4 regions of the Kluyvera sp. STS39-E genome follow, and region 3 is predicted to be linked to each of the others. Evidence: predicted binding sites of a transcription regulator. Region 3 holds the regulator's gene; each other region holds the start of a gene.
The links. Region 3 encodes CRP, which controls carbon source genes, mostly activating them, when cyclic AMP is high. Its sites were predicted from a motif close to ATGTGANNNNNNTCACAT; they were not measured.

Region 1: the regulator CRP is predicted to act here: its motif matches at 4,257-4,274, upstream of AB4K05_RS04085 (ABC-F family ATPase).
Region 2: the regulator CRP is predicted to act here: its motif matches at 6,530-6,547, upstream of aaeR (HTH-type transcriptional activator AaeR).
Region 4: the regulator CRP is predicted to act here: its motif matches at 4,144-4,161, upstream of AB4K05_RS23555 (arabinose ABC transporter substrate-binding protein).

What each region holds. Positions count from the first base shown of each region.
Region 1 covers NZ_JBFQGA010000002.1:111,846-119,387, forward strand. The annotation lists gene AB4K05_RS04075 (MFS transporter) at 1-87, shown strand, start outside; gene AB4K05_RS04080 (TIM-barrel domain-containing protein) at 102-2,468, shown strand; gene AB4K05_RS04085 (ABC-F family ATPase) at 2,562-4,154, opposite strand; gene ldtB (L,D-transpeptidase) at 4,371-5,291, shown strand; gene AB4K05_RS04095 (GntR family transcriptional regulator) at 5,372-6,088, opposite strand; gene AB4K05_RS04100 (glycoside hydrolase family 1 protein) at 6,114-7,490, opposite strand.
Region 2 covers NZ_JBFQGA010000001.1:28,519-36,060, reverse strand. The annotation lists gene argR (transcriptional regulator ArgR) at 1-344, shown strand, start outside; gene yhcN (peroxide/acid stress response protein YhcN) at 718-981, shown strand; gene yhcN-B (DUF1471 family stress response protein YhcN-B) at 1,093-1,359, shown strand; gene AB4K05_RS00150 (barstar family protein) at 1,414-1,689, opposite strand; gene AB4K05_RS00145 (NAD-dependent succinate-semialdehyde dehydrogenase) at 1,717-3,171, opposite strand; gene aaeB (p-hydroxybenzoic acid efflux pump subunit AaeB) at 3,288-5,255, opposite strand; gene aaeA (p-hydroxybenzoic acid efflux pump subunit AaeA) at 5,261-6,193, opposite strand; gene aaeX (p-hydroxybenzoic acid efflux pump operon protein AaeX) at 6,201-6,404, opposite strand; gene aaeR (HTH-type transcriptional activator AaeR) at 6,565-7,506, shown strand.
Region 3 covers NZ_JBFQGA010000005.1:19,379-26,920, reverse strand. The annotation lists gene AB4K05_RS11905 (fimbrial protein) at 1-174, opposite strand, end outside; gene AB4K05_RS11900 (YccS/YhfK family putative transporter) at 675-2,729, opposite strand; gene crp (cAMP-activated global transcriptional regulator CRP) at 2,783-3,415, opposite strand; gene AB4K05_RS11890 (OsmC family protein) at 3,720-4,124, shown strand; gene AB4K05_RS11885 (phosphoribulokinase) at 4,241-5,104, opposite strand; gene AB4K05_RS11880 (YheU family protein) at 5,163-5,381, opposite strand; gene AB4K05_RS11875 (hydrolase) at 5,378-6,400, opposite strand; gene mdcA (malonate decarboxylase subunit alpha) at 6,650-7,542, shown strand, end outside.
Region 4 covers NZ_JBFQGA010000015.1:25,325-32,866, reverse strand. The annotation lists gene uspC (universal stress protein UspC) at 1-358, shown strand, start outside; gene araH (L-arabinose ABC transporter permease AraH) at 452-1,432, opposite strand; gene araG (L-arabinose ABC transporter ATP-binding protein AraG) at 1,447-2,961, opposite strand; gene AB4K05_RS23555 (arabinose ABC transporter substrate-binding protein) at 3,023-4,003, opposite strand; gene AB4K05_RS23550 (DJ-1/PfpI family protein) at 4,252-4,809, opposite strand; gene AB4K05_RS23545 (non-heme ferritin-like protein) at 5,440-5,943, shown strand; gene AB4K05_RS23540 (DUF2766 family protein) at 6,016-6,267, opposite strand; gene azuC (stress response protein AzuC) at 6,350-6,439, opposite strand; gene AB4K05_RS23530 (MFS transporter) at 6,651-7,542, shown strand, end outside.

The sequences.
Region 1 (7,542 bases), on a different contig from region 3:
CTGTTTATCGCCATGGGCTTCTTTGACCTAATTGGCGCTTTCTTCCTGGTCACCTTTATTGCTGAACGTCGCGCAAAACGCGCCTGAGAGTGGATGTAAAAATGAAAACGCTGAAAAACTGGACCCTGCAAAAACAGTCAAACCATCACGTTGAACTGTGTGTTGATGGCCAGCACACGCTGTGTCTGTACGTACTGGAAGAGAATCTGTTTCGCGTACTGCTGAAACGCAAAGGCGAGCTGGCACTTGATCGCACCTGGAGCATTGCTCCGGCGCAGGATGTGCCATGGGAAGGTCGCCTCCGTGACGATCTCAGCGGCTTTAGCCTGCCGGGTTGGACGCTCAGCGAGCAGGACGATACCGTTGTTATCGCTACCGAATCCCTGCGTGCGACGGTCCACCAGCCGCTGTGGATCGAGTGGCACTACCGCAACGCCGAGGGCGAATGGCAGCCGCTGGTCAACGACCGTCCGACTAGCGCCTATCTGGTTAACGCCCACGGCGACGGTGTTGCGCACTACCAAAGCCGCCGTAAGGACGAGCGTTTTTATGGCCTAGGCGATAAAGCCGGGGATTTACAACGCGGTGGCAAGCGCTATGAGATGCGCAACCTTGACGCCATGGGTTATAACGCGGTAAGCACCGACCCACTGTACAAACATATTCCGTTTACCATCACCCGCCGTGATGATGTGAGCTTCGGGCTGTTTTACGACAACCTCAGCAGCTGCTGGCTGGATCTGGGCAACGAGATCGATAACTACCACACTGCCTATCGCCGCTGGCAGGCCGAAGCGGGTGATATCGACTATTACCTGTTCACCGGCGAACGTGTGCTAGATGTGACCAAAGCCTTTGTCCGTCTGACCGGTAAAACACTGTTCGGGCCCAAATGGAGCCTCGGCTACAGCGGTTCCACCATGCACTACACCGATGCGCCCGATGCACAAAACCAGTTGATGAACTTTATCCGCCTATGTGATGAACACGCCATTCCATGCGATTCGTTCCAACTTTCTTCGGGTTATACCTCGATTAACGGCAAGCGCTATGTGTTCAACTGGAACTACGACAAAGTGCCGCAACCGAAGGTGATGAGCCAAGCCTTCCATGACGCAGGCCTGCGTTTGGCGGCAAACATCAAGCCGTGTCTATTACAGGATCACCCACGCTACAACGAAGTGGCCGAGAACGCGCTGTTTATTCGTGATTCCGAAAGCGACGCGCCAGAACGTTCCAGCTTCTGGGATGACGAAGGCTCGCACCTCGACTTCACCAATCCACAAACCGTGGCCTGGTGGCAGGAAGGCGTAACCCAGCAGCTGCTGGAGATGGGCATTGATTCCACTTGGAATGATAATAACGAGTTTGAGGTGTGGGACGGTGAGGCGCGCTGCCACGGTTTTGGCAAAGAGATCGCCATCAAGCACATTCGCCCGGTGATGCCGCTGCTGATGATCCGCGCCTCGATGGAAGCTCAACAGCGCTTTGCGCCCAACAAGCGCCCATTCCTGATTTCCCGTTCCGGCTGCGCCGGGATGCAGCGCTACGTGCAGACTTGGAGCGGCGATAATCGCACCAACTGGGACACCCTGCGCTATAACACCCGCATGGGGCTAGGGATGAGCCTTTCTGGTCTGTACAACTTAGGTCACGATGTTGGCGGGTTTTCGGGCGATAAACCGGACCCGGAGCTGTTCGTGCGCTGGGTACAAAACGGCGTAATGCACCCGCGTTTCACTATTCACTCGTGGAACGATGATCATACCGTCAATGAACCATGGATGTATCCGGGCGTAACGCCTGCTATCCGCAGCGCGATTGAACTGCGTTACCGTCTGCTGCCATACCTTTACACCCTGCTGTGGCAGGCGCACGCCGACGATGAGCCAATGCTGCGCCCTACCTTCCTCGACCACGAGCACGATGAACAGACGTTCGTGGAGTGCGACGATTTCCTGCTGGGCCGCGATATTTTAGTCGCCAGCGTAGTCGAGGCCGGCGAGCGCGAGCGTCGCGTGTGGCTGCCGGATAACGAAACCGGCTGGTACGATTTTTACACCGGCGCGTGGTTTAGCGGCGGACAGTGGGTCACGCTTGATGCGCCGCTGGAAAAACTGCCGCTGCTGGTTCGCGCCGGTGCAGGTTTGCCGTTAAGCGAGCGGATTAGCTTTGTTAACGCCGTGGAAGACAACACACGTGAGTTGAAACTGTTCCCAGTCAAAGGCACCGGTAGCACAAACGGGCTGTTGTTTGAGGATGATGGCGAGTCGTGGGGCTATCAGCAAGGCAATGCGCTATGGCTGGAATGGGAGATGGTGTGCGACGGTGCGAGCATTAATCTGAAGGTGAATACGCGCGGCGATTATCGTCCAGCGTGGAAGGCGCTGAAGGTAACGTTACCGGCAGGTGAGATGCGTAAGCTGTTGATTAACGGCGAAGAAAGCGGTGAGTGGGTGCAGGGATAACCCTCACCCCGGCCCTCTCCCAAAGGGAGAGGGAGCAAACCTCATCACCGAGCGGTCCCCTCTCCCTTTGGGAGAGGGTTAGGGTGAGGGAAATTACTCGACGCCTTTAGTACGCAGGTAATCTTCGTAGTTACCGGTGAAGTCCACCACGCGCTCAGGCGTAATTTCAATCACACGGGTCGCCAGCGAGCTGACGAACTCACGGTCGTGAGAAACGAAGATCAAAGTTCCCTGATACATTTCCAAAGCCATGTTCAGCGATTCAATCGATTCCATATCCAAGTGGTTGGTTGGTTCATCCATCACCAGGATGTTCGGTTTTTGCATCATCAACTTACCGAACAGCATGCGACCCTTTTCCCCACCGGACAGTACCTTGGCAGGTTTTTTGATATCGTCTTGGCTAAACAGCAGACGGCCGAGGAAACCACGAACAACCTGCTCGTCGTCACCTTCTTGTTTCCACTGGCTCATCCAGTCAAACACAGAGAGATCGTTATCGAAATCTTCTGCGTGATCCTGCGCGTAGTAACCAATTTGCGCATTCTCAGACCATTTCGCTGTACCCGTATCGGCCTGAAGCTCACCGATCAAGGTTTTCAGCATGGTGGTTTTACCCACGCCGTTCGCGCCTAGGATTGCCAGCTTCTCGCCCACTTCCAGCAGCAGATTGACGTTTTTGAACAGCGGACCGTTATCAAAGCCTTTGCTCAACTCTTCTACTGCCAGCGCATTACGGAACAGTTTTTTATCCTGCTCGAAGCGGATGAATGGGTTCTGACGGCTGGAGGCTTTAACTTCATCAAGCTTGATTTTATCAATCTGACGCGCACGAGACGTTGCCTGACGGGATTTAGAGGCGTTGGCGCTAAAGCGGCTAACGAAGGACTGCAGGTCAGCAATCTGCGCTTTTTTCTTGGCGTTGTCCGCCAGCAGACGTTCACGCGCTTGGGTCGCCGCGGTCATGTATTCGTCGTAGTTGCCTGGGTAAACGCGCAGTTCACCGTAGTCCAGATCTGCCATATGGGTGCAGACCATGTTCAGGAAGTGACGGTCGTGCGAGATGATAACCATGGTGCTGTCGCGCTCGTTGAGCGTCTGCTCCAACCAGCGAATGGTGTCGATGTCCAAGTTGTTCGTCGGTTCATCGAGCAGCAGAATGTCTGGGTTTGAGAACAGTGCCTGCGCCAGCAGCACACGCAGTTTCCAGCCGGGAGCGACTTCACTCATCAGACCGTAATGCTGCTCAACGGGAATACCAACGCCCAGCAGCAATTCGCCCGCGCGGGATTCCGCAGAGTAGCCGTCCATTTCGCCGTAGAGCACTTCGAGGTCGGCCACTTTATAGCCGTCTTCTTCGCTCATTTCAGCCAAGCTGTAGATGCGGTCGCGTTCTTGCTTCACTTCCCACAGTTCGCCGTGCCCCATGATCACGGTGTCGAGTACGGTAAACTCTTCAAAGGCGAACTGATCCTGGCGCAGCTTACCGATGCGTTCGTTGGGATCGAGGGAAACGTTGCCCAGCGTCGGTTCTAAGTCGCTGCCGAGGATTTTCATAAAGGTAGATTTGCCGCTCCCGTTAGCGCCAATCAGGCCGTAACGGTTGCCGCCGCCAAATTTGACGGAGATATTTTCGAACAGCGGCTTACTGCCAAACTGCATGGTAACGTTGCTGGTAACTAACACGGGAGTATCCTGAAGAATGTGACAAACCGCCTATTGTGCCACAATTGAGAATAAAAAGCGCTCGTCATCGCTGGAGACTAATTCGTAACAGAAGTGAAAAAAATGTGATTTAGTACACATCCGAATTCCATGCGGCAAGGAATGCACATATAATGCGCTTCTACCAACAGGCTAAATTCCTAAACAACCGCCGTAAGGCACTGATACCTCGCACACATGAACATGAAATTAAAAACGATTTTCGCTGCGGCGCTTGCTGTCGTGGGCTTTTGTAATTCGGCATCGGCGGTCACCTATCCGCTGCCGACTAACGGTAGCCGTATTGTCGGTCAGAATCAGGTCATCACGATTCCTGAAGACAATAAGCAACCGCTGGAATACTTCGCAGCCCAGTATCAGATGGGTCTGTCCAACATGCTGGAAGCAAACCCTGGCGTGGATACCTACCTGCCAAAAGGCGGCACCGTGCTGAATATTCCTCAGCAGCTGATCCTGCCGGATACCGTGCATGAAGGTATTGTGATTAACAGCGCGGAAATGCGTCTGTACTACTACCCGAAAGGCACTAACACCGTCATCGTGCTGCCAATCGGTATTGGTCAACTGGGCAAAGATACGCCTATCAACTGGGTCACCAAGGTAGAGCGTAAGAAAGCCGGTCCAACTTGGACACCAACGGCGAAAATGCACGCTGAATACATTGCTGCAGGCAACCCACTGCCAGCCGTTGTTCCTGCCGGTCCTGATAACCCTATGGGTCTGTACGCGCTGTATATCGGCCGTCTGTATGCTATCCACGGCACCAACGCCAACTTCGGTATCGGCCTGCGCGTGAGCCACGGCTGTGTGCGTCTGCGTAACGAAGACATCAAGTTCCTGTTCCAGAACGTGCCGGTCGGCACGCGCGTCGAGTTTATTGATGAGGCGGTGAAAGCCACCACTGAGCCAGACGGCAGCCGCTTTATTGAGGTTCACAACCCACTGTCGACGACTGAAGCGCAGTTTGAAGGCGGTGAAATCGTTCCGGTCACGCTCAACAAAGCAGTACAGGCTGTAACCAGCCAGTCCGATGTTGATCAGAGCATCGTTGACCAAGCGGTTAAAAACCGTTCCGGTATGCCGGTTCGTCTGAACTAAGCAGATTGCCCGGCGGCGCTATGCAGACCGGGCATAGACAACGATCGTAAAAATGGCGGGTTATCACCCGCCATTTTTTTTTAGCCGTTATTCACAATCACGATGCCGCCATGATCGTAACGATAGTGGCAGTGTGCATACTCCAACGGCGTCCCGTCGTCGAGATAGATAACCTGCTCCACTTCCAAAATCGGATCGCCCACTTCGCAGTGCAGGTACTGCCTGTCGCGTTCGTCCGGCTTAATGGCTCGCACCACGCGGTACGACCCCATCATCTTCAGTCCAAGATTGTCCTGCACGTAGCGAAACACCGAGTTTTCCAGATGCCCTTTGCTCAATCCCGGCACCAGTGATACCGGCATCACCGTGAGATCAAGCGACAAGGGCTCGCCGTTTAGCAGCCTTAAACGGACAAAATCATACACCGGCGCATCGGCATTTATCAGCAGTGAGGCCTGCTCTTTTTCAGTCGGGAAACGCAGTTCAAAATGCACAACCTCACTTTCGACTTTGCCCAAATGCCCCCAGGTTTCGGTGGCACCCGCATAATCGCTGCCGGCAACATCCCACTTTGAAAGCTGAAGGAAGTTCTTGCGCACAAAAGTGCCCTGCCCCTTGCGGGTATAGACCAGCCCTTCAACAATCAGCTGGCGCATCGCCTGCTGAATGGTCATGCGGCTGGTGCCAAACTCCGCCGCCAGCGCAAACTGGTCCGGTAGGGGTTCAGAAGCGGGATATTGCCGACTGATGATCCGCTTCTTTATTTCCCGCGCTATCGCAATGTACTTCGCTGCCATCACCCGCCTCTGTTTTTCTGAATCATTACATCTCTTCGCCGTTGCTGTGAATGACTGTTTTCAACCACGCATAGCTTTTCTTCGGCACACGGCTTAAATCTTTTAAGTCGTGGTTGTCACGGTTGACGTACACCACACCATAGCGTTTACGCATATCGCCCTGCGAGCTAAGAATATCAATCAGCCCCCAGCCGAGGTAACCAATCACCTGCGCGCCGTCTTCAAACATCGCATCTTTCATCGCGTTGATGTGGTCGCGATGATAGGCAATACGGTAATCATCGGCAATCGGGTTCTCGCCGTCCCAAGATTCAATGACCCCAATCCCATTTTCAATCGGGAACACCGGCAGGCGCCAGTCATTGTAATAGCGGGTAATGATGCTGCGGAATCCGAGCGGATCGATTTGCCAGTTCCATTCGGTGGCTTTCAGATGTGGGTTCGGCGTGTCACCAAACAACATGTAGTTGTTGACCGGGGTGCCTTCCGGGATCGGATCGCTGTCGAGCGTCCGGCTGGCATAGTAACTAAACGCCATATAGTCATTCTTCATTGTCGCCAGCACGGCGAGATCGTCATCCAGATAAATATCACGCAGACCTGCTTTATCAACAAAGTGCATCACTTCTGGGCTGTAGCCATTGCCTGCAAAGGCGCGCAGCAAATTCTGGTTAAAGAATTCATCAAGCTGTTGTGCGCAGAAAACATCGCGTGGTTTGCAGGTTGCCGGATAAACCTGCGCATGGGCCAGCATCCCGCCCATGAGTTTGCCCGGTTTGGTTTCATGCAGATAGTGGGTCAAATGCGCATGCGCCATCATCACATGATGCTGGATTTGATACAGCTCACGCAGGGTTTTGTCACCCTGCATATAGCCAGAAATCAGAAATGCCTCCGGCATGTGGAACAGGTTCTGTTCGTTGAAGGTCAGCCACCAGGTAACACGGTCGCCAAAGCAGTCGATCATCTTTTTGCCGTAGCGAATAAAAGCATCCAGCACGCGACGGTCGGTGAAGCCGTTGTATTTTTCTGCCAACGCCAGCGGCATGTCGAAATGGTAAAGGCAGATCATCGGCTCGATGCCGCGCTCAATCAGGCCGCTGATGAAGCGCTCGTAGAAGGCGATGCCCTCTTCGTTAAATTCGCCATCGCCGGTTGGGCAAATGCGGCTCCAGGCAATCTGGAAGCGGTAGCAGTTCATGCCCAGATCTTTCATGAGATCGAAATCTTCTTCAAAGCGGTGGTAGGAGTCGGTCGCCACCTTCCAGTCAGAGGCAAACTCTTTCGGCTCGCGAATATCGTACACCGACATCCCCTTGCCGCCCTCGTTCCAAGCGCCTTCGGTCTGCATGCTGGAGACTGAATTCCCCCACAGGAAGTTAGCGGGCAGTGATGGTTTCATGGTCGAACTCCTATATGACTAGTCATTTAAATTTCATGACTAGTCATATAGC
Region 2 (7,542 bases), on a different contig from region 3:
AATCCAAAGTCTCTCGTATGCTGACGAAATTTGGCGCCGTACGTACGCGCAACGCCAAAATGGAGATGGTTTACTGCCTGCCGGCCGAACTGGGCGTGCCGACAACCACCAGCCCGCTGAAAAACTTGGTGCTGGATATCGATTACAACGATTCTGTCGTCGTCATTCATACCAGCCCGGGTGCGGCGCAGTTGATTGCTCGTCTACTGGACTCTTTAGGTAAAGCAGAAGGCATCCTCGGCAGCATCGCCGGCGATGACACTATCTTTACCACTCCAGCTAGAGGCTTTACCGTCAAAGATCTCTTCGAAGCGATCCAAGTTCTGTTCGAACAAGAGCTGTAATTCCCTTCCTCTCTCCTCTGGGTCCCCCAGAGGAGCTGTACTCCCCCAATCGCCACATCTTCAACTGCCGTTTCGTTAGCATTTAGTGCGATTCATTGGTCAAACATATAGATGCAGTGAATATATCCTGACTTAATCGCACAAAACATCAAATTCATCTATCTTTTTGATTTTACGCATTATTACCGAGCCACTTTGCCAAAATATGCGCTTTTTTATACGTAATTGTTCTAAAAATGACGTTTATTGACATGTAATTACACGCGAAACCATTAGTCAGGTATTAATATTTTTCGTGATTAGTGTATACTTAATTTCGTGATGAGGGTCACAAAACAAAGGCCCTCCAAAAAAATTCGACGAGGTGAGTATCATGAAAATCAAAACTACCGTTGCTGCTCTAAGTATCCTTTCCGTTATCTCGTTTGGCGCATTTGCCGCTGATTCTATCAACAGCGATCAGGCGCAAACCCGTCAGTCAATCGGCACCGTTTCTATCGGTTCTGTCGGTTCATCTCCGATGGATATGCATGAAATGCTGACTAAGAAAGCGGAAGAACAAGGTGCATCATCCTACCGCGTTATTGAAGCGCGTACCGGTGACCATTGGCACGCAACGGCTGAACTGTACAAATAAGTCAGTGTGAAGCAATACGTCGGCAGTTAATAAATTAAGTAACCCACAGCGGTCCAGGAATCACAAAGAATATCCTCTCACCGCTGAAGAATAAGGTGAGGAGTAAACACTATGAAAAGCGCAATGATTATCGCATCCCTTGGTCTGGCATCCGTACTATCCTTCGGCGCAAGCGCCGCGGTGCACCAAGTTGATGCTCAGCAGGCTCAGAACCTTCAACCAATGGGTACCATCTCTGTATCACAGATTGGTAGCGCCCCGATGGATATGCGTAGTGAATTAGCCGCAAAAGCCGAAAAAGAAGGTGCTAGCAGCTATCGCGTAATTGAGGCCCGTACCGGCGACCATTGGCACGCCACGGCTGAGCTGTACAAATAAACCCTCGTCGTCTTGTCCGACGACTTGCCCTCGCCCTTGTGCGAGGGCTTTTTTTTATCTGCGCTGAACGTTAAAACGCAGCATTCCTTCCAGCTCTTCTTCCGCCTCATCAAACAGTAGGATCAGCGCGCCATAGCGTCGGCGTAGCTTGTCATCCAGATGGATGAATTCTATTTCAAGCGGCGTTGGCATCTGCGGGCTAATGACCGCGTCCCAAAGCGCATCCAGATTGTGGATTTGTTTGCTGTCGAGGGCAAAGAATCGAGCGAACTGCCGATAAAAATCGCCCAAGTCTTCTATTTCATCAAAATCAAAAGTATAGATTTCCATCTTAGGCCCTCTCCCCATCCCACAGGACTACAGTCCCCCAATATGCAACGTTTTCACCTCAAGGTACTCTTCCAGCCCCAGCACCGAGCCCTCACGCCCTAAGCCGGATTCTTTTACGCCACCAAAAGGCCCCAGCTCAGTTGACACCGCGCACTCATTAATACCGATCATGCCGCTTTCCAGCGCCTGAGATACACGGAACACACGAGACAGATTCTGGGTATAGAAGTAAGCCGCCAAACCATATGGGGTATTATTCGCGCGATGAATAACATCAGCTTCGTCGCTAAATCGGAAACAGGCGGCCAGCGGACCAAAGGTCTCCTCCTGCGCCAACAGCATCTTTTCCTGACACTCTCCCAGCACCGTTGGCTGCCAGAAGTTGCCACCGAGTTCATGCGCCTTGCCACCAGCAAGCACCTTAGCGCCTTTCGCCACCGCGTCTTCTACGTGTTCACGCACTTTTTTCACCGCAGAAGCCTCAATCAACGGCCCGATAACGACGCCGTCATCCATCCCATTACCGACTTTTAACGCGTTTACCGCCGTGGCAAGCTTGCTGACAAAGCGTTCATAAACGCTGTCGTGGATATAAAAACGGTTCACGCTGACGCAAACTTGGCCCGCGTTACGGAATTTGTTGGCAATAGCGCCCTGCACCGCCGCATCGATATCAGCGTCTTCGAATACGATATAAGGCGCGTTCCCGCCAAGCTCCATGGAAACCTTCTTCATGGTTTCTGCGGCATTACGCACCAGCGTCTTCCCGACCGACGTCGAGCCGGTAAAGGAGATTTTTCGCACGTCGTGGCTTGCCATAATCGCATCGCTGATCTCTAGCGTATTGCCCGCGACCGCGTTGACAACACCATCCGGTATTCCAGCCTTCTTCGCCAGCGCCAGTAGCGCAAAAGCGCAAAGCGGCGTGTTATTGGCGGGTTTAATCACTCCGGTACAGCCCGCGGCTAGCGCTGGGCCAAGTTTGCGTGTCAACATAGCCATCGGGAAATTCCACGGCGTGATTGCCGCTACTACTCCAATCGGTTCACGCGTCGCGAGGATACGCGACCCCGGTTTAGCCGGCGGAATGATTTCACCGTTCGCCCTTTTGCCCTGTTCGGCAAACCATTGGATAAAACTCGCCGCGTAGTCAACCTCACCTTCCGCTTCTTTCAGCGGCTTGCCTTGTTCGAGAGTCATCAGCCGGGCCAGCCAACTTTTGTTTTCGATAATCAACTGATACCAGCGATAAAGCAGCTCAGATCGCGCTTTCGCGGTTTTTGCACGCCAGAGTGGAAATGCCTTAGCGGCAGCGGCTATCGCCTGTTCGGTCTCATTTTTACCAGCCTTGGCTACCTTTGCCACAACCTCCCCCGTTGCCGGGTTAAGCACGTCGAAAGTGCTATCAAGCTGGCGCCATTCGCCGTTAACCAGATACCCGGTCTGGAAAAGGTCATTATCCTGCAGTGATTGCGTGGTCATTACACCCTCCTCTGAAATGATTCTTTCTAAGTATAGGGTGGGATAGGGAATCTGGAGGACGGGGAGGAAATCTGGCGTTGTTGCGCATTCGCGCTGCAACGCCAGAATAGAACGGTTTAGCTACTGGTCAAAGCGCCCTGATATTTGTGCAACATAAGTACCAAGCGTTCAACCGGCTCCGTAACCTGAGCCGGGGCAGCCCAAGCGCGCAGCTTGTGCTGATACACCTCAAGCTCGTCCAGCAATCGCGTGAAGTAGTAGCGGCGCTTATCGTCACTGCTGGCAGAGATAACGCGGTCAGCGGTGCGGCGAAGCTGTCGGTGAAATTCAGACAAGTCATCGTTGATAGGGATTGGTGCGTCGCGCAAACGCTGATGGGCGATGATTAACGTCAGCGCCAGACGGAACTTGGCGATATCGCCGGGGAACTTATTCAACAGTAAAAAAAGCTGCTGGTAGAGACCCGGCAGATGGTTCTCTTTACGCCGCGCCATATTGGTGGTCATCGCCGAAACGGCAGCAAATACAAACTGGTTCAGCAGCACCCGTCCGGTACGCAGGCGAGAGTTATCGCGGATCAGCAAGATAACGATAAACGCCATAAAGCAACCGACAATTTGCCCCAGCGCGCTGTCGAGGAACAGGCTGAAATGGAAGGTCATCGGGTTATCTAGCACCAGAATGTTGATGGTACTTGCCAATGCGCCAAGCGAGCCAAGCCGCCGTTTTTGCACCTCAATACCGATGAAGAAACACATCACCGCTAGGCTAATGCACAAAAGCAGCATACTTTGCTGGGTCGCCGGTATGATAACCAGGAAATAGAACGCCCCAATCGGCAGGGCCGCAATGGTGCCGTAGAGGAAATCGATAGCCACCATCCGCGGGTTCGGCAGGCGCATTGCCAGTGACGTCACCACGGCAATCATCACCATCGCCCCGCTGCCGGAAGTCCAGCCGGTCCACAGCCAGAAAAGGATCCCCAGCGCACAGGAAACGGTGGTTCGCCAGAAGTTGATCATCGCGTGATGACGCTCGGCAGAATCCGGACGCACCACCACTTCGCTTTGCAGTATTTCTTCTTCGCGGGCGCTAATTTTAGCGTTGCCAATTACCCCGCGCTTGAGCAGCAGATAGCGCGTTGCCGCCCCTACCCAACTGTAGATGGTGACGGGGGTATCATGTTCGCCCGTCCACGCCAGTACCCGGCGCATACGTTTTAGCTGACGATGTACGTCCTGCACCGTCTCGACCGGTTCAGCAAACAGTTCACGATAGGCATCGGTCACGATTTCCGGACGCGAGTTTTGCATAATAAAGGTTTCGCAGGCCTGGGTAATCATGGTCAGCGAGACGGTATTGAGCGCTTTCAGACGACGGTTCGCCCGCGCCCACCGCGAGGACTCCATATTCAGATTGCTGCGCATCCCTTCCAGCGCGGCAGTACGACGCCCGAGGGCAAGCCAAGCGCGGTCCATTTCATCGCTATCACCGTGTTTGATGCACAACTGCATCAGGCGATATTGATCGATGAGTATGGCATCGAGTTCGTTATCGATCTCTTTCTTGATTGAACGCGGGGAGAACAGCAGATCGGCAACGATCGCGCAGATGATCCCCAGCACGATCTCGCTGCAGCGCTCTACGGCAAACTGCGGCGTAAGCAGTGGTTCAGTCTGGATGGTGACGACAATAATCAGCGCCGTATAGCCGGAAAGTCCCCACGCGTATGAATTCTCCACGCGGACCAGCGACGAAACCCAGGTACAAAAACCGGCCCAAATGCTGCACACCAGTAGCATCAACAGCGGGGCGCGGATCATGGTGATAATGATGGTCAGCGCGGCGATACAGCCGATAAATGTCCCGACAATACGCAGCATTCCGCGGTAGCGAATGGCACCGGCGTAGGGTTCACCGCCTGCCGCAAAGGCCGGGCCGGCAGCCACGATGGCCGCCGTCAGTACCGCCCAGCGGGGCGTTTCTAGCTGAAAGTGAAAGCCGACAAACAACGCAAGCACTACCGCACAGGCCAGTTTGACGGCGAAGCGGATATGCTGGTTGGCAATGCTGAAGATGCCCATAGCGATTAACCGAATTCACGCAGGCGCAGCGCCAGTTTCTGGAAGAAAGTCATCTGGCTGGCATCACGATCTTTTTTGCCGGTAATCACCACCGTGGCGGTTGTTCCCGCAGGCCACAGGTTGCCCTGTTCTTTATCCAGATGAATACGCACCGGCACGCGCTGAGCCAAGCGCACCCATTCAAGGTTGGAATCAACGGTCGCCATACCTTTGGTGTCGACGCTGCTGCTCGCATTGGTCACGCCTGCCGCGATGCTATCAACGGTGCCTTTTAATACATGGTTGCTACCCAGCGGAGTAACTTCAGCACGATAACCCGGACGCACGCCGTCGAGTTTCGTCTCTTCAAGATAGGCCATCACGTAGAAGGAGTGCTGCTTCACCAAGGCGACCGCCGTCGAACCACGGGTAATAAATTCCCCGGCGTAGACGTTGAGGTTGGTTACCCAGCCGTCTGCCGGTGCCCGGATCACGGTACGTTCGAGATCAAGTCGCGCTAGGTCGCGGGTGGCCTGCGCTTTTGCCATCTGGTGCAGCACCGTTTGCAGCACGTTGTTAGACTGGTCGATCTCTTCACGCGACATGGCGCTCACGCCAAGTTGGTTACGACGCCCGGCTTCACGTCTTTTTTCCTCGGACAGCGCCTGATAGTAGGAGACATCGGCTTCAGCTTCGGCTAATGCTTTCTGATAGCGGGGCTGATCAATCACAAACAGAATCTGATTTTTGGCGACCAGTTGGTTATCCTTAACCTCGACTTGGGTAATCAGACCGGATACATCCGGCGCAATCGCCACAACGTCGGCGCTAAAGCGAGCATCGCGCGTCCAAGGGGATTCGGTGTAATAGACCCAGGCGCGGAAAATCGCGATGAACGCCAGGATGACCAGTATCACCGTAATAGCGGTACGGGAGATTTTTCTTGTTAGTGTTTTCACATCTACCTCAAACGAACATACGTGATATCAAATAGAACAGGCAGCAATACAGTGCCGTGTTGAACAACGCGGGATGCCAGACAAAATCGTAGATCCCAGTTGGCGTCAGCACTCGACGCACCAACCAAAAAATGGCGAGCGATAAGAGCAGCTCAAAGAAGATCGGCGGAAAAGAGAGACCGAAAATCACAATGACAGGAAACAGGCTCATGTTGACCTTACTAGACTAGCGTGCAGATGAGATTGGAACGTTACACGCCATCCATCAAAAATGGCGGGTATTTAGTTATGCGACTAACAATATATTAGCGTAACTGTTATAGCCTTATCTACATAGTGTGATGCAAATCACTTTTAAGCCAGAGTGAACAATGGAACGATTAAAACGGATGTCGGTGTTTGCCAAAGTTGTCGAACAAGGATCCTTCACCGCCGCGGCACGTCAGCTACAAATGAGTGTTTCATCGATAAGCCAGACCGTCTCCAAACTGGAAGATGAACTCCAAGTAAAGCTACTTAATCGCAGTACACGTAGCATTGGCCTCACCGAAGCCGGGAAAATTTACTATCAAGGCTGTCGCCGAATGCTGTACGAAGTCCAAGAAGTTCATGAGCAGCTTTACGCCTTTAACAACACCCCGATTGGTACGCTGCGTATCGGTTGTTCATCAACTATGGCACAAAATGTCCTCGCTAGGATCACCGCCGATATGTTGAAAACGTACCCCGGTCTGACGGTCAATCTGGTGACAGGAATTCCCGCGCCGGACCTGATTGCCGACGGCCTAGATGTCGTGATCCGCGTCGGCGCGCTGCAGGATTCTAGCCTTTTCTCCCGTCGTCTGGGGTCGATGCCCATGGTGATCTGCGCGGCGAAAAGCTATTTGCAACATGCCGGCGTTCCCGAAAAACCCGCGGATCTGGCGAATCATTCGTGGCTGGAATACAGCGTCCGCCCGGATAACGAGTTTGAACTGATCGCCCCGGAAGGGATCTCTACGCGACTGATCCCACAAGGACGTTTTGTCACCAACGATCCCATGACCCTAACTCGTTGGCTGTCAGCCGGAGCGGGCTTGGCCTACGTGCCGCTGATGTGGGCGATCGATGAGATCAACCGTGGGGAAGTGGAAATTCTGCTGCCGCGCTACCAATCCGATCCGCGCCCGGTGTATGCGCTGTATACCGAGAAGGACAAACTGCCGCTGAAGGTGCAGGTGTGTATTAACTATCTGACGGATTATTTCGTGGAGGTCGCTCGGTTGTATCAGGGAATGCGCGGGCGCGGGGAAGAAGACCCGATGGGAAGGTAAACCACCAGCACGCTTATGCTGGGTGCGCAACGCTTA
Region 3 (7,542 bases):
TGCGTTGGTCGATACGGTTGGTAAGGTTACAGTTCCATCAGTTTGCCCGTTAATAGTTGGTGTACAGGTGCTACTTGTAATTTTACCATTGAAAGTAATGTTATTACTTGCCTGTATGGAATTCATAGAAAGTAAACCCATTACGAGAGTCGCGCTTAGCAGTGTTTTTTTCATTGCATGACCTTTTAATAATTAATTGTAAACAATTTAATTCTTAATATTTTGACATTTAAGGCATGAAAATAGCAATGTTTCGACTTATCTACTACATGGCTATTTATTGTGTTGAGTAGTGATGATTTGATTGAAATCATTGTTGTGTGATAAAAAACAAATGAATTGGATTTTGTAATTCGCTCATGCTATGAAAAATAAGCTTATTTTTATTGTTTTTATTTTTATGTCTGCAATCGGACTTTTCGGGTGTGTAGGTGATTTCTATTAATAATTATTTGAGACTATGATGATTTTGATTTTTTTTATTTTGTGCGGGAATATATCAATTTACAAAGTGCCTTTGATTGCTTTTTACATAAGAAACATACCAGATGAATGTTTTTGCTTGTAAATATACATTCCCTTGATGATTTAATTTCCAGATGTGTCGGTTACGTTCATTCACCTACATACAGAAAGTAAATGATAATTATAATATTCAAAAAATGATGAATGTATTAAATCCGGTGCCGTGGACGCTGGCGCCAAGCCACCGACGAAATGGTGTGCATGGTGTTTAGATGTCCCAGAATACGCTGGAGATGCTGTTCCATGGTGCTTAACGGCCCGTGGGACAGCGCGTCCGGCGACTCCATAATGTTAGTCTCGCCGCTGCTCCCCGCCTCATCATACTCCAGACGCTGCTGACAGCGCTGAAGCCCAATTTCACATGACTCCAGATACTGTTGCGCCAGATTGGGCGTTAGCATTTCGTGTTCACGTGCCAGCGTGGTCATGGCGTTGATATGTTCGACGATAAACTGACTGTGGGTCACCCACAGCTTCATGTCTTCCAGATAGCGCGAGTTAAACCCCGGCTCCTGCATTGCCTGATTGAGCGTGTTGAATAGCGTGTTGTGCGCCTGATTTACGCGCATGCGTAAGTAAGCAAGCTTTGGCGCCTGCGGGTCGGGGCTTAGGATCAGACGAATCGCTTCCTGATCGGCCTCCAGTGCCGCCTGAGCGTTTTGCCTGAGCTGGCCGCTTTGCCACTGTGGCCACAACCATAGCATCCCGCCGAAGGCAATCAGGCAGCCGATGATGGTATCGATAAAGCGGGCCACGATAAATTGTTCCCCGTTGAGCGTCAGTATTTGCAGCGTATATACCGCGGTAACGGTGAATCCCACGGTCGCCCAGCCGTAGTTACGGCGAATAATCAGATAACTACCGAGGGTAATGATTAACATGCCGGAAAGCGCCAATCCCTGCGGTGTATGGAAGTGCAGAGCGATGGCGGCGATAACAAGGCCGGCGAGCGTGCCTGCCGCACGGTGGAAAATACGTACCCGCGTCGCGCCGTAGCCGTTTTGCGTGACTAGCAGGACCGTCATCAAGATCCAATATGGCTTGGGTAAATGTAGCGCTACTCCCATCAGACTGGCGATGCTGAGCATCACGCTCAGACGAGCGGCGTTGCGCAGCGCCGGTGATTTCAGCGACAGATAGCTTTTCAGCGCCGGGAACAGCGGCAGTCGACGCTCTTTATCCGCCATCAGGTTACGCGGATAGAGGGGACGTTGCCCGCGCAGTACTTTAGCAATGCGGCTGAAGTGCCAAGCGCAGAATTGTCCTACCGGGTTATCCGGGTGCTGGTGGGCAATCTTATCCAGTGCGCCTATCTGTTTTTCCATCGTGAAGCGGCTGGGATAGCGATGGTAGAGAATATCGTCCGCCAGAACACGCAGGCGGGCGGCGACGGTTTGTGCGTTCCAGCGGATCACCGCTTCAGCATGGCTACGTTCAACCAGTTTTTGCACCTCTTCTGGCTGGTGCAGGCTGACGGAGATATGTTCTTGCAAATCCAAGCCAACCTGGAAGGCGCGCAGCAGGCGCTTGTAGTCGTTATGCTGATTGGCTGCCAGCATGTGTAGCTGCTGGTAACATTGGGAAATTAAATCCACCACTTTCTGCTGACGGTTCAACAGCGGGGGCAGGGCGGTATTCGGATCGGTATGCTGGGTCAGCAGGCTATATTTGGCTTCACAGTAGTCGGCAAGCTGGCGATAAAGCAGGCTTAACGATTCGCGCAGCGGCTGTTCCCGCCACATCCAAAACCACCACCAGTTGAATAAGCCATACCATAGCGTGCCCAGCGCGTAGAGCAGCAGCGGTTGCCAGATTGGCATATTGCCCGCGAGGCTTAGGGTAAAGATTGAGGCAATGAGCGATGCCGGCAATAGTCGCCCGTGCAGTGCGCTAATCTCCGCCGTGACGCCGAGGAGCAGTGCAAGACAGGTCAGTATTAAAGGCAGCGGGATGTCACGTGCCAACAGCAACTGTACGGCAAGGCTACATCCAGCAAACAGGCAACCGCCGATGGTCAGACGCTTAAAAAAGCGTTTATGCGGCGTGTCGAGACCGGCGATATTGCAGCAGGCTGGAACCAGAGAGAACAAGAGACCTTGCTGAAGATGCCCGAAGAGAAGGCCAATGGCGACCGGCAAACATAACACCAGCGTTTGCCGCAGTGCATAGTTGACTTCCGGATGGTAAATCAGCCTGCGCCACATAAGGGATAGATAAAAACGGCATACTGTTCAGACAATATGCCGTTTATGCGGGATCAGCGGGTACCGTAAACGACAATGGTTTTGCCGTGTGCGGAGATCAGGTTTTGATCTTCCAGCATTTTCAGGATGCGGCCCACGGTTTCGCGGGAACAACCTACAATCTGACCGATTTCCTGACGGGTGATTTTAATCTGCATACCGTCTGGGTGGGTCATTGCGTCCGGCTGTTTAGCCAGATTCAGCAGGGTCTGGGCGATACGTCCGGTCACGTCCAGGAAGGCCAAGTTGCCAACTTTTTCAGAGGTGATCTGCAGACGACGAGCCATTTGCGAAGAAAGGCGCATCAGGATGTCTGGGTTAACCTGAATCAGCTGACGGAATTTTTTATAAGAGATTTCAGCAACTTCACAAGCGGTTTTTGCACGTACCCATGCGCTGCGTTCTTGGCCTTCTTCAAACAGGCCTAACTCGCCGATAAAATCGCCCTGGTTGAGGTAAGAGAGGATCATCTCTTTGCCTTCTTCGTCCTTGATGAGTACTGCCACTGAGCCTTTTACGATGTAATACAGCGTCTCTGCCTTTTCACCTTGGTGAATCAGCGTGCTCTTCGATGGGTACTTATGAATATGGCAATGAGACAAGAACCATTCGAGAGTCGGGTCTGTTTGCGGTTTGCCAAGCACCATGCGCGGTTATCCTCTGTTATAAGCTCTTCCCAGCGGCAAAAACATTGCAGCCACTGGTTGCAATAGTATCCTTCCCGTTACCTGGGAAGTCGGCTGTCGAGTCGTGCCGCAGCCTGTAATGTGATGTCCTCTGCATACTTGCAGTACGTTTATGTATTACCGTAGCATCCTGACTGTTTTAGCATAGCTTTAGCCGCGTGTCTCCTGGTGTCTCGCTTCAGCATGACGACGATCGCCTTCCATTGCGAGAATTGTTATGTACGCGTAATCTGAGAAGAAATTTGCAACCTTGGAGTTAAAAAATATGCAAGCACGTGTGAAATGGGTTGAAGGGTTAACCTTCCTCGGTGAGTCCGCTTCAGGCCACCAGATTTTGATGGATGGCAACTCCGGTGATAAAGCGCCAAGCCCAATGGAAGTCGTGCTGATGGCCGCGGGTGGCTGTAGCGCAATTGATGTCGTGTCGATTTTGCAAAAGGGTCGCTATAACGTGACCGACTGTGAAGTGAAGCTGACCTCCGAACGCCGTGAAGAAGCACCGCGCCTGTTTACTCATATCAACCTGCACTTCATTGTGACCGGCAAAGAGCTCAAAGACGCCGCGGTATCCCGCGCGGTCGATCTCTCTGCTGAAAAATACTGCTCCGTGGCGCTGATGCTGGAAAAAGCGGTGAACATTACCCACTCTTACGAAGTGATTGAAGGGTAAAGCCTTAACAAGGGCGTACGCCGCGCTACTGTTGGGTGGCGGCTGCGCCTTACCCGACCTACACGTTCCGCAATATCCTGTAGGCCTGATAAGCGAAGCGTTATCAGGCTTAAGGTTTAGTTGCGACCTTCCATCAGACGCTGCACCAGCGGCGTCATAATGAGCTCCATCGCCAGCCCCATCTTCCCGCCAGGAACCACCAGCGTGTTCATATGTGAAATGAACGAGCCCTGCAGCATAGCCAGCAGCCAGGGGTAATCGATCCCTTCTAGATTCCGGAAATGAATCACCACGAAACTTTCATCAAGGGATGGAATGCTTTTCGCGGCGAACGGGTTTGAGGTGTCGACCGTAGGAACGCGCTGGAAGTTGATATGGGTGCGGGAGAACTGCGGCGTAATGAAGTTGATGTAGTCTTCCATTGAGCGCACAACAGAATCCATTACCGCTTCGCGTGAGTGTCCACGCTCGCCGGTATCGCGGATCATCTTCTGGATCCACTCGAGGTTAACGATAGGGACCACGCCAACCAGCAGATCGACATGACGCGCGACATCATGCTGCGGTGTGACCACGCCGCCGTGCAGCCCTTCATAAAACAGCACATCGGTAGGTTCCGGCAGCGGTTGCCAGGGCGTAAAGGTTCCCGGCACCTGATTCCACGGCACCGCTTCATCGTAAGTGTGAAGATATTTACGCGATTGTCCTTTACCGTTTACGCCGTAGTCGCGAAAGGTCTGTTCTAGCAGGCCGAAGTCATTAGCATCCGGGCCGAAATAGCTGATATGGCGACCGAGGTCGCGAGCTTTACGAATCGCCATATCCATTTCCGGACGGGTATAACGGTGAAAGCTATCCCCTTCAACTTCCGCAGCCCGTAGATTGAGCTGGCCGAATATTTTACGAAACGCGAGGCTGGTGGTGGTGGTGCCCGCTCCGCTGGAGCCGGTGACGGCAATAACTGGATGTTTGGCAGACATGCGAATAACTCCCTGAACGGACTATCAGGAAGCGAGCGCCTCCTGATAACAAGTATAGTTAACCGCGAAATTGGTTACGGGGCATGATGTTGACGGTCTCGTGGAGTTCAGACCAGACCAGCACCGCTTCGCCTGTTTGTAGCTGGTGTTTTACGTCGGCGACCTTTTGCGCAAGTGAGCGTTCATATTCACCATAATCAGTGCCTTCGCGCAAGACAAAGCTTTCAATCAATCTGTCGAGCGTCTCTGGGGCGAGGTCCTGCCAGGGGATCATCATGCCTTCGCCCCAAGCCAGGTCATCAGCCATGCGGGAATGCGTTTTTCCAACCACATTTCCGGGTGACGCAGGGTGCCGCCGATAAATCCAACGTGACCGCCGTGCTCGGTTAGCTGATACACCACGTTTTCCGGCAGCTCTTCCTGCGCAGGAATCGAGTGGTGATCCATGAACGGGTCGTCCTTCGAGTGGATGATGAGCGTCGGCTTGGTAATTTTGCTCAACGTCGGCATCGCGCTGCACTGGCGATAGTAGTCGATGGCGTCAGCGAAACCGTGGATCTTCGAGGTTATCGAGTCATCAAATTCGCGAATACGTCGCATGCTCTTCAGTTGGCGTAAATCCACCGGCAGCGAGCCGGGATAGGCTTTGAGCTTACGCGCGGCGTTGCCTTTGAGTAGGTTCAGCAGATAGCGTTGGTAAACCCGTGAGAAGCCTTTATCCATATGATAACTGCAGGCTTCGAGCATAAACGGTGCTGAGACAATCACCGCCGCATCCACCGGAACGTCATCACCCTCTTTGGCCAGTAGGCAGGCCAGCATATTGCCGCCGAGCGAATAGCCCACCGCCGCCGTTGGCACTTCACCAAATTCGCGTCGCAGCCAATGTAAGAACCAGGTGCCGTCCTCCGTTTCACCGGAGTGATAAATACGGTTCAGACGGTTCGGTTCGCCGCTGCAGCCACGAAAATGCATCACCACGCCGAGCCAGCCCTGCTGTTTCGCGGCGTTAATCAGACCGTGAGCATAAGGGCTGTGCAAACTGCCTTCCAAGCCATGAAAGACCACCAGACGCGGCTTATGACGCGCGGCTTCGGGATCTTCGCTCCAGGCCAGATCGACAAAGTCACCGTCCGGCAGCTCAAGACGCTGCCAGCAGGGCGTGAACTGCAGCTTGCGGCGGATAAGACGCGGCAGCATCGTCTGAAGATGACGATTGCTGATGCCGCGCATCGGCACGAAGTCCGCGCTGCTAGAAGTGTCGATGTTGAGGTCGTGGTGGGTAGTTTCAGTCATAACTCGGCGATGTTTACTTAAAATCTGGCGCCTACTATACCGCCACTTTGCCATCGTGTTTATGAAAATGAGGCATCGGTAGCCCTTTTTGTCCCCGCTGAATCTGATCCTAATCACAAATTGTTACTTCAATTATTACTCTTAAGCTAATGATTTGTGCCTACGCTTAATTGATGACTTTCTCACCAGGGTGCACACTCTTTCCCGTGTTAAGCAATCAAAATGATTAGCTGAATCAGGAGGTTAATAATGTTATCTGGGCAAACACCAGCACGCGTCTGGAACACACGTCGCACGGAAAAACAGCGACGTCTGGCTTCCATTCCGGTGCAGGGCAAGGTACTGCCGACCGCAGACCTGACCGCCATGCTGGAAAAACTGATCGCGCCGGGTGACCGCGTGGTATTAGAAGGGAATAACCAAAAGCAGGCAGATTTCTTATCCCGCATGCTGGCTGAGGTGAACCCGCAGATTGTGCACGACCTGCACATGATCATGCCAAGCGTCGGGCGTAGCGAACATCTGGATATCTTTGAAAAAGGCATCGCCCGCAAGCTGGACTTCTCCTTCTCCGGTACCCAAAGCCTGCGCATTTCGCAGCTGCTGGAAGATGGCCTGCTGGAAATTGGCGCTATCCATACTTACATCGAACTGTATTCCCGTCTGTATGTTGATCTCTCGCCGAACGTGGCGCTGATTGCCGGTTTTAAAGCCGACCGCAAAGGTAACCTTTACACCGGCGCAAGTACTGAAGATACGCCAGCGCTGGTAGAAGCCGCCGCGTTCCATGACGGTATCGTCATCGCACAGGTGAACGAGCTGGTGGACGACGAGTGCGATCTTCCGCGCGTCGACATTCCGGGGTCATGGGTTGACTACGTGGTTGTTGCCGACAAACCGTTCTTTATCGAACCGCTGTTTACCCGCGACCCACGCCTGATTAAACAAGAACATATCCTGATGGCGATGATGGCGATTAAAGGCATCTACGCGGAACATCAGGTGCAGTCGCTCAACCACGGTATCGGTTTTAACACCGCGGCGATTGAGCTGCTGCTGCCAACCTACGGTGAACAGCTCGGCCTGAAAGGCAAGATCTGTAAACACTGGACGCTGAACCCGCATCCTACGCTTATTCCAGC
Region 4 (7,542 bases), on a different contig from region 3:
CAAAGCCGTCGCCATTGCCCGCCCGGAAAATGCCCGCATCAGCCTGATTACTCTCGCAACCGACCCAGAAATGTATAACCAGCTGGCCGCGCCAATGATGGAAAGCTTGCGTGAGTTAATGTATGAGGAGACACGGCAGTTTCTGCAAACATTAGCCGACGGCACCGATTACCCTATCTGGAAACGCCAAATCGCCTCCGGCGAACTGTGCGACCACGTGAAAGCATTCTGCCAAAACCATCAGGTCGACTTAGTAATCTGCGGCAACCATAACCAAAGCTTCTTTTCACGCGCGACCTGTTCGGCGAAAAATATCGTCGGTAACAGCGGCGTTGATGTGCTATTAGTGACACTGTAACAAAAATGTAGGCCTGATAAGCAAAGCGCCATCAGGCATTCGATGAGCAACTGCCTGATGGCGCTTTGCTTATCAGGCCTACGCGTTTTACCGTTATACGGTGCGTTTGGCCTGCTGCTTATAACGGTCAAAAATCACCGCCGCCAGCAGAATCAAACCGCGCACCACATACTGGGAAAACGGTGAGATATTGAGTAAGTTCATCGCATTCTCTACGGTACCCAGAATTAAGATCCCTGCGACAACATAAGAGATTTTGCCAATTCCCCCTTTCAGCGACACACCGCCCAATACGCAGGCCGAAATCACAATCAGCTCATAGCCAATCGAGGTCATCGGCTGCCCGCTGGTCATACGCGATGCAAGAATGATCCCGGCTGCTGCCGAAACCAGACCGGAGAGAACGAAGATAATAATCTTAGTCCGCACCACCGGCACCCCGGCTAGGCGCGCCGCTTCTTCATTGCCGCCAATTGCCAACGTATTGCGGCCAAAGGTCGTTTTGTTCAAAAGCAGGCCGAAAATTATCAGACATCCCACCGTCAACCAGATTGGCGCTGGCAGCCCCAGCCAGTTGGCATAGCCGAGTGCAAAGAAGCGTTCATCCTCAATGCCGACCGCTTTCCCGTCCGAAATGATATAGGCAAGGCCACGCACGATCTGCATAGTGGCAAGCGTGGTGATCAGCGCGTTGATTTTGAGGCGGGCAATCACAAAGCCATTGATAAGCCCGCTTGCCGCGCCAAGCAGCAGACCGGCAAACACGCCAATCCACAGGCTTTCAGTGGCATTGATAACCACCGCCGTCGTCACCCCCGCACAGGCAATAACCGACGCGACCGAGAGGTCAAAGTCTCCAGAGGCCAGACAAAACAGCATCCCGCAGGCAACCATCCCTGACATCGAAATCGCCAAGCCTAGCCCTTTCATGTTGATAAAAGAGGCAAAGTTCGGCACAAACAGCGCACAGCAGATGAACAGCACGGCGAAAACCACCAGCATGCCGTACTGGTCCCAAATTCGGCTAAAGCTCAATGACGAGCCGCGAGCGCGAGGTGTTGTAACAGATGACATCATAATCTCCTTGCTCAGGCGACGGCCTGACTCACTTTAGGCATGGCCAGGCTTAACGCCTGTTGTTCATTGGCGCTTTCATGGTGCAACTCGCCGGATATTTCCCCTTCACGCATCACCACGATGCGGTCGGCAACGCCCAGTACTTCCGGCAGGTCGCTTGAAGCAAACAGCACCGCCACGCCGGAGGCTGCAAGCGCGTAGATGACGTTATAGATTTCGTGCTTCGCGCCCACATCGATACCGCGCGTCGGTTCGTCGAGCAGGATGACTTTCATCTCTTCCGACAGCCAGCGCCCCAGAATGGCTTTCTGCTGATTGCCGCCTGAGAGGTTCATGATCAGCTGCTGCGCGCCTGGTGTTTTGATATTTAACGATTGAATATGGTGTTCGGCGTTGGTCGCTTCCCAGTCGTTATTGATAATGCACCCCGCTCGAATATGCTTACGACGGGCGCTGATATTGATATTGTCACGCACCGAATGCACCGGAATGATACCTTCAGCTTTGCGATCTTCTGGGCACAGCATCATGCCCGCGCGGATGGCCTGCGCCGGTTTATCAATGGTGACTCGCTGCCCATCAATGAAGATTTCCCCGGAGGTTATTCGCGTACCGCCAAAAATGCCTTTCATCAACTCGCTTCGCCCCGCTCCCACCAGCCCAAACAGGCCAACGATCTCTCCGCTGCGTACCGATAGAGAAATGGGGGTTCGCACGCCCGGCGCCTTCACATCTGCCAACCGCAGACGTTCTTCGCCGTATTCGCGTGGCTGCCAACCGTAGATATCGCCGATATTGCGTCCCACCATCGCCTGCACCAGCCGGTCATGGTTAACGGCTTTCATATCGTCGAATGTGCAGACGTAGCGACCGTCTTTAAACACGGTAATTGCATCGCTAATGGCGAAGATCTCTTCCATGCGATGGGATACATAAATGATCGTCCGTCCTTCTTCGCGTAGTTCGCGGATCACCCGGAAAAGATTATCGATCTCCCGTGCAGAGAGTGAACTGGTGGGTTCATCAAAGGCGATGACCTTGGCGTTGCGCGCCAATGCTTTGGCAATTTCCACCATTTGCCACTGGCCGATGGAGAGATATTTGAGCGGCGTATCCGGATCGATATCCAGCCCAAGATGCTCAAGCTGTATCCGGGCTTCGTAGTTCAGCAGTGACCGATTGACGATCCCACCGCGGCTCGGTAACTGCCCGAGATATATATTTTCGGCGACGGTCATCTCGGGAATAAGATGCAGTTCCTGGTAAATAATGGCGACACCCGCATTTAACGCAGCGGTAGTGTCAGCAAATGAAACCTCCTCGCCACGCAACGCGAGCGAGCCAGAGGTGGGAGCATAGTTGCCGCTGAGTATTTTTAGCAGCGTCGATTTCCCGGCACCATTTTCCCCCATCAGCGCATGCACCTGACCGCTATAGCAATCAAAGCTAATATCGGACAGCGCTTTTACGCCGGGAAACGTTTTGCAGATACCGTGGAAAGAGAGATAAGGGGCAGACTGTTGCATAGCAACCTCCACAATCAGCTATCCTTCTCCCCCCGGCTAGCGGGAGGAGAACCATCAGGACTCAGAGGCCTTTTTTCGCCAGCTCTTCTTTGAAGTTGTCGCGGGTAATCAGCACGACGTCGGTGACTGCGGTGAACTTCGGCGGTTCAACGCCTTTTTCCACCCAGTTGTACAGCAGCTCACTGGTTTTATAACCGTGGATATCCGGGCTTGGCAGCAGCGAACCGAAGAAGCCAGTGGCCTGCGCTTTTGACAGTTCGTTGACCGCATCAACGCCGTTGATACCAATCCCAATGACGCTGGCTGCCTTAAAACCTTGGCCTTCGGTAGCACGTACGCCGCCCAGAACGGTGTTATCGTTCATGCCGATAATCAGCCACTGTTTCACCTCTGGATGCTGGACCAGCAGAGAGTTACCGGCATCGAATGCGCCAGGGATATCGTTAGATTTGGTTGGGATCTGGTAGATCTGTTTTTCCGGGAAGCCCGCCGCTTTTATCGCATCCATCGAGCCCGTGGTACGACGGCGCGCAGTGTCCAATTCGTTGGCGGTAATCGCCATCACGCCGGTCGTTTTGACGTCCCAGCCGCGTTTTTGCATCTCTTTATACAGCTCTTGCCCCTGACGCGCGCCAATTTCACTGGCCGCCATCATCACCAGCGGCACCGTATCCATCGGTTTACCCTTCGCGTTGACGAACTGATCATCGACGGTGATAACCTTCATGTCGTAGCTGCGCGCTTTCGCCACAATAGCCGGCCCTAATTTCGGGTCAGGCGTACAGATGACAAACCCTTTCGCCCCGCTTGCCGCCAAGCTATCAATGGCGTTCAAGGTTTTTTCACCGTCAGGCACGGCAATTTTGATAACGTCAAAGCCGAGATCTTTCCCGGCTTTATCAGCAAATTTCCACTCGGTCTGGAACCAAGGTTCTTCAGGCTGCTTGACTAAAAAGCCCAGCTTCAGATTCTCAGCCATAGCTGATTGTGACATAACCGCTGCCAGCCCGATGGCCGCCAACGCTTTGGTAAACTTGTGCATGGTAAACTCCCGCCTTAATGTTCTTTTATGTAGGGAAAAATCAGGGAACGATTTAAATTAGACATAAAACAATGTTTTAGCTGTTTCATTTACAGCGTTAACGTTGTTTAAACATTAATAGCCCGGAATTCACTTTTCAGAAGAGAGCGGCATCACACGGCAGGATTACAGTAAAGTGATGCATAAATTCAGCAGATAATTACATATTGATGGGCGCGAATTGTCAGACAATTCGCGCTAGAGAGAGACTACCAGCGGTAATAAATATGATCGGCGTGGTCACGAACCGGCGCTTCGTCGCCAAGCAGACGAGCCGCGACGGTGAATGCAAAATCAAAAACGTGGCCGAAACCTTTGCCGCTTATCAGATTGCCATCTTCCACAACCGGCGCATCAACGTATTCGCCGTTCTTCACATCCTGCCATAAATCACCTGAACAGACGTAACGACGACCTTTAAGCAGATCATTGCCAGCAAGAACCCGCGCCGCGGCTGAACAAATTGGGCAGATAAGCTTGCCGGCTGCATCGTGGGCCGCGACAAACTTAATCACGTCGGGATCCGCCGCCAGATTCACGCTTCCCTGCGGGCCGCCTGGCAATACGACCGCGTCGTACAGGGTGTCTTGGCGTTCAGCCAGCGTCGCATCCGCCACCATCGGAATATCGTGATAGCTCACGACCGCACGCGATTGCGCGCATGAAATCAGCTCGACGCCAATCTGCAGACGACGCAGGATATCGATAGTGACAATCGCTTCCCCTTCTTCAAAGCCAGAGGCCAGCAGCACTGCAACCTGTTTCATTTTAACTCCTGTCAATTCATATCAAAAAATCCGCCAAGACGGTGAAATAGGCGGAATTTGCATAAGATTAAATACCGAGAACAGAATTTTCTTATCTGTTTCTATCAAAAATGATCTAAAACAAGTTTACATCATTGCAATATTCACCAGCATTACAGCAGGCGTAACAGATATCTCACTAATTATTATTAGCGATTTATTATTCATAATAAACAACGCTGAGTATACCGACTAGGCCTTGATATTCGCTAAAAATACTAGACATAGATCACACTTTAAACTGTATCTGATGTAATACCTTATCGCACTTTTATCAAACATGGTCGCAAAAACACACCAAACAAATAACTAATATAAATCATGATGTTAATGACAGTAAATTCCGAGCTTTAAGCTCAATCCAATATCTGTTGTAACGAAACGTAAAAAGCAAAGCTTAGGAGTTTTCTTGTATTCGTTCTAAGAGTATTATTTTTTAAGATCGATGAGTATTCTATATTTTCGATCGTGCGTATGGACTACAGGTAATACGTAGTCGCACTCAAACGCGGAAATAGCGCATGGTTAGCGGCTATTTAGAACTATGCGATATCACGCGTATCGTTCCTACCCAGTAATAAGGATATTTATATGGCAGTTTCGGGAATGGTTCAAAAGCTTAATGCGCAGATGAATCTTGAATTCTCTGCATCTAATCATTATTTGCGTTTGAGCGAGTGGTGTTCAGAGCATCGACTCAACGGAACCGCAACATTTTTGCGGTCGCAGGCGCAGTCCAGCATAACGCAAATGATGCGTGTGTTTGACTACATGAAGAAATCGGGCGCATATCCGGTGGTAAGGGCCTTCGAAGCCGAAGAAGATAAATGCGCAACCCTTGAAGACCTATTTGTGCAAACCATCGAAGGCCATGAACAACGTACGTTCACGCTGTCTGAATTGACGCAGGAAGCAAAAGTGCTTCAAGACGATAACACCTTGAGTTTCCTGAATGCGCTGGAAGAAGAACAGGAACAGGATGGTATCTTGCTGAAGACGATTCTCGATGAAGTGCGTAGCGCACGCAAAGCCGGGCTGTGCATTCAACAAACCGACCAGCATCTGCTCAACATCATGACCCATCAACCGCATTAATTTGCTCAGCAAGGGCGGCTCATGCGCCCTTGCCTTTCCATCTTCGGACTATTGCGCTGACTGACTCATCGATTAGTGCGCGGTATCCTGCGGCGTAAACTTCAGCTCAATGAGTGCAATCGCTTTTTGAATTGCCCGCTGCGTCACCGGATCGGCACCCGCCGGATGGGTACTAAAATCAATAGATTTCAGTTGTGATGCCATCTTATCGCGCACTTCAACCGGAGCGATAACATCGATGACGTCGAGGATTTGCTTGATGACGAGCTGACAGGCGACCACATCGGAAACCAGCTCATCGTCAGGGGTAAGGTTCTGAGACATTTTTTGCTCCTATTTTGCGGAGCGTAATAGTACCCTACTTTTGCAGAAGATAAAAAAACCTGCCGTGGCAGGTTTTTTTACATCAGAACATAGCGCCTGGCGGTACGTCTTTGAAAGTTTTGCAGTAGTTTTCGAACATGCTTTTGAGGATTTTACGCATACGCTGTTTCATGATGAAGCTCCAGTTCTTTTGTTATGCAGGTGTTATCGTCTTTGCGTACATAATATGACCTGCATCACAAAAATCAACCGTTTTGCGATGTGAATCACATCACTTTTGTTAAAATTGTTAGACTGATAAAAAATTTGTTATATAAATCCAACACTTACCAAATCTACAAAATTTGCAAACATTACGTTTTTTTTTGATAGGGTAACAAACGATGAGTGAGCCTCTCCAAGCTCAGGCAACTCGCGGGGTATCCCCTGCGGCGCTGCTTGTGGCCGGTGCATTCTTTATGGAGTTTCTTGATGGGACGGTGATTGCCACCGCCTTGCCAGATATGGCGAAAACCTTCGGTGTTGAAGCCGTCGATTTAAATATCGGCATCAGCGCCTACCTTATTACCCTCGCCGTGCTGATCCCAGCCAGCGGCTGGATAGCGGATCGCTTCGGTGCTCGTACTATTTTCAGCCTAGCGTTGGCTATTTTCACCGTATCTTCGGTGTTCTGCGGTCTCGCCACCAGCGCCCACAGTTTTGTCGCCATGCGTATCCTTCAGGGGGTAGGCGGCGCACTCATGGTACCGGTTGGCCGCCTTGCCGTACTGCGAACGACGCCCAAGCATCTGCTGATCACCGCAATTGCCACCCTGACCTGGCCGGCGCTCATCGCCCCCATTATCGGGCCACCGCTAGGCGGGTTTATTACCAGCGTGGCGGACTGGCGTTGGATCTTCTTTATTAATGTCCCGTTGGGCATTATCGCCATCATTCTGGCGCTGCGGATTATCCCCAATATTCGCGATGACGAACGCCGTCCTTTCGATCTTCCCGGCTTCTTGGCGACGTCGATCTCAATGGTCAGTTTGGTCTATGCCATGGAGCTACTCGGCGCCGAAAACATGCGCATGGGGCTTATTGCTGCGCTGCTGGTCATTGGCGGTGCGACCTTCTACTATGCGCTACGCCATTTCCGCCGCACGCCGTCACCGATGATCCGTATGGATGCGCTGCAGGTTCCCACTTTCCGGGTCACGATGTATGGCGGTTCCCTCTTTCGCGCGTCGATAAGCGCCGTGCCTTTCTTGTTACCGCTGCTTTTCCAAGTCGGTT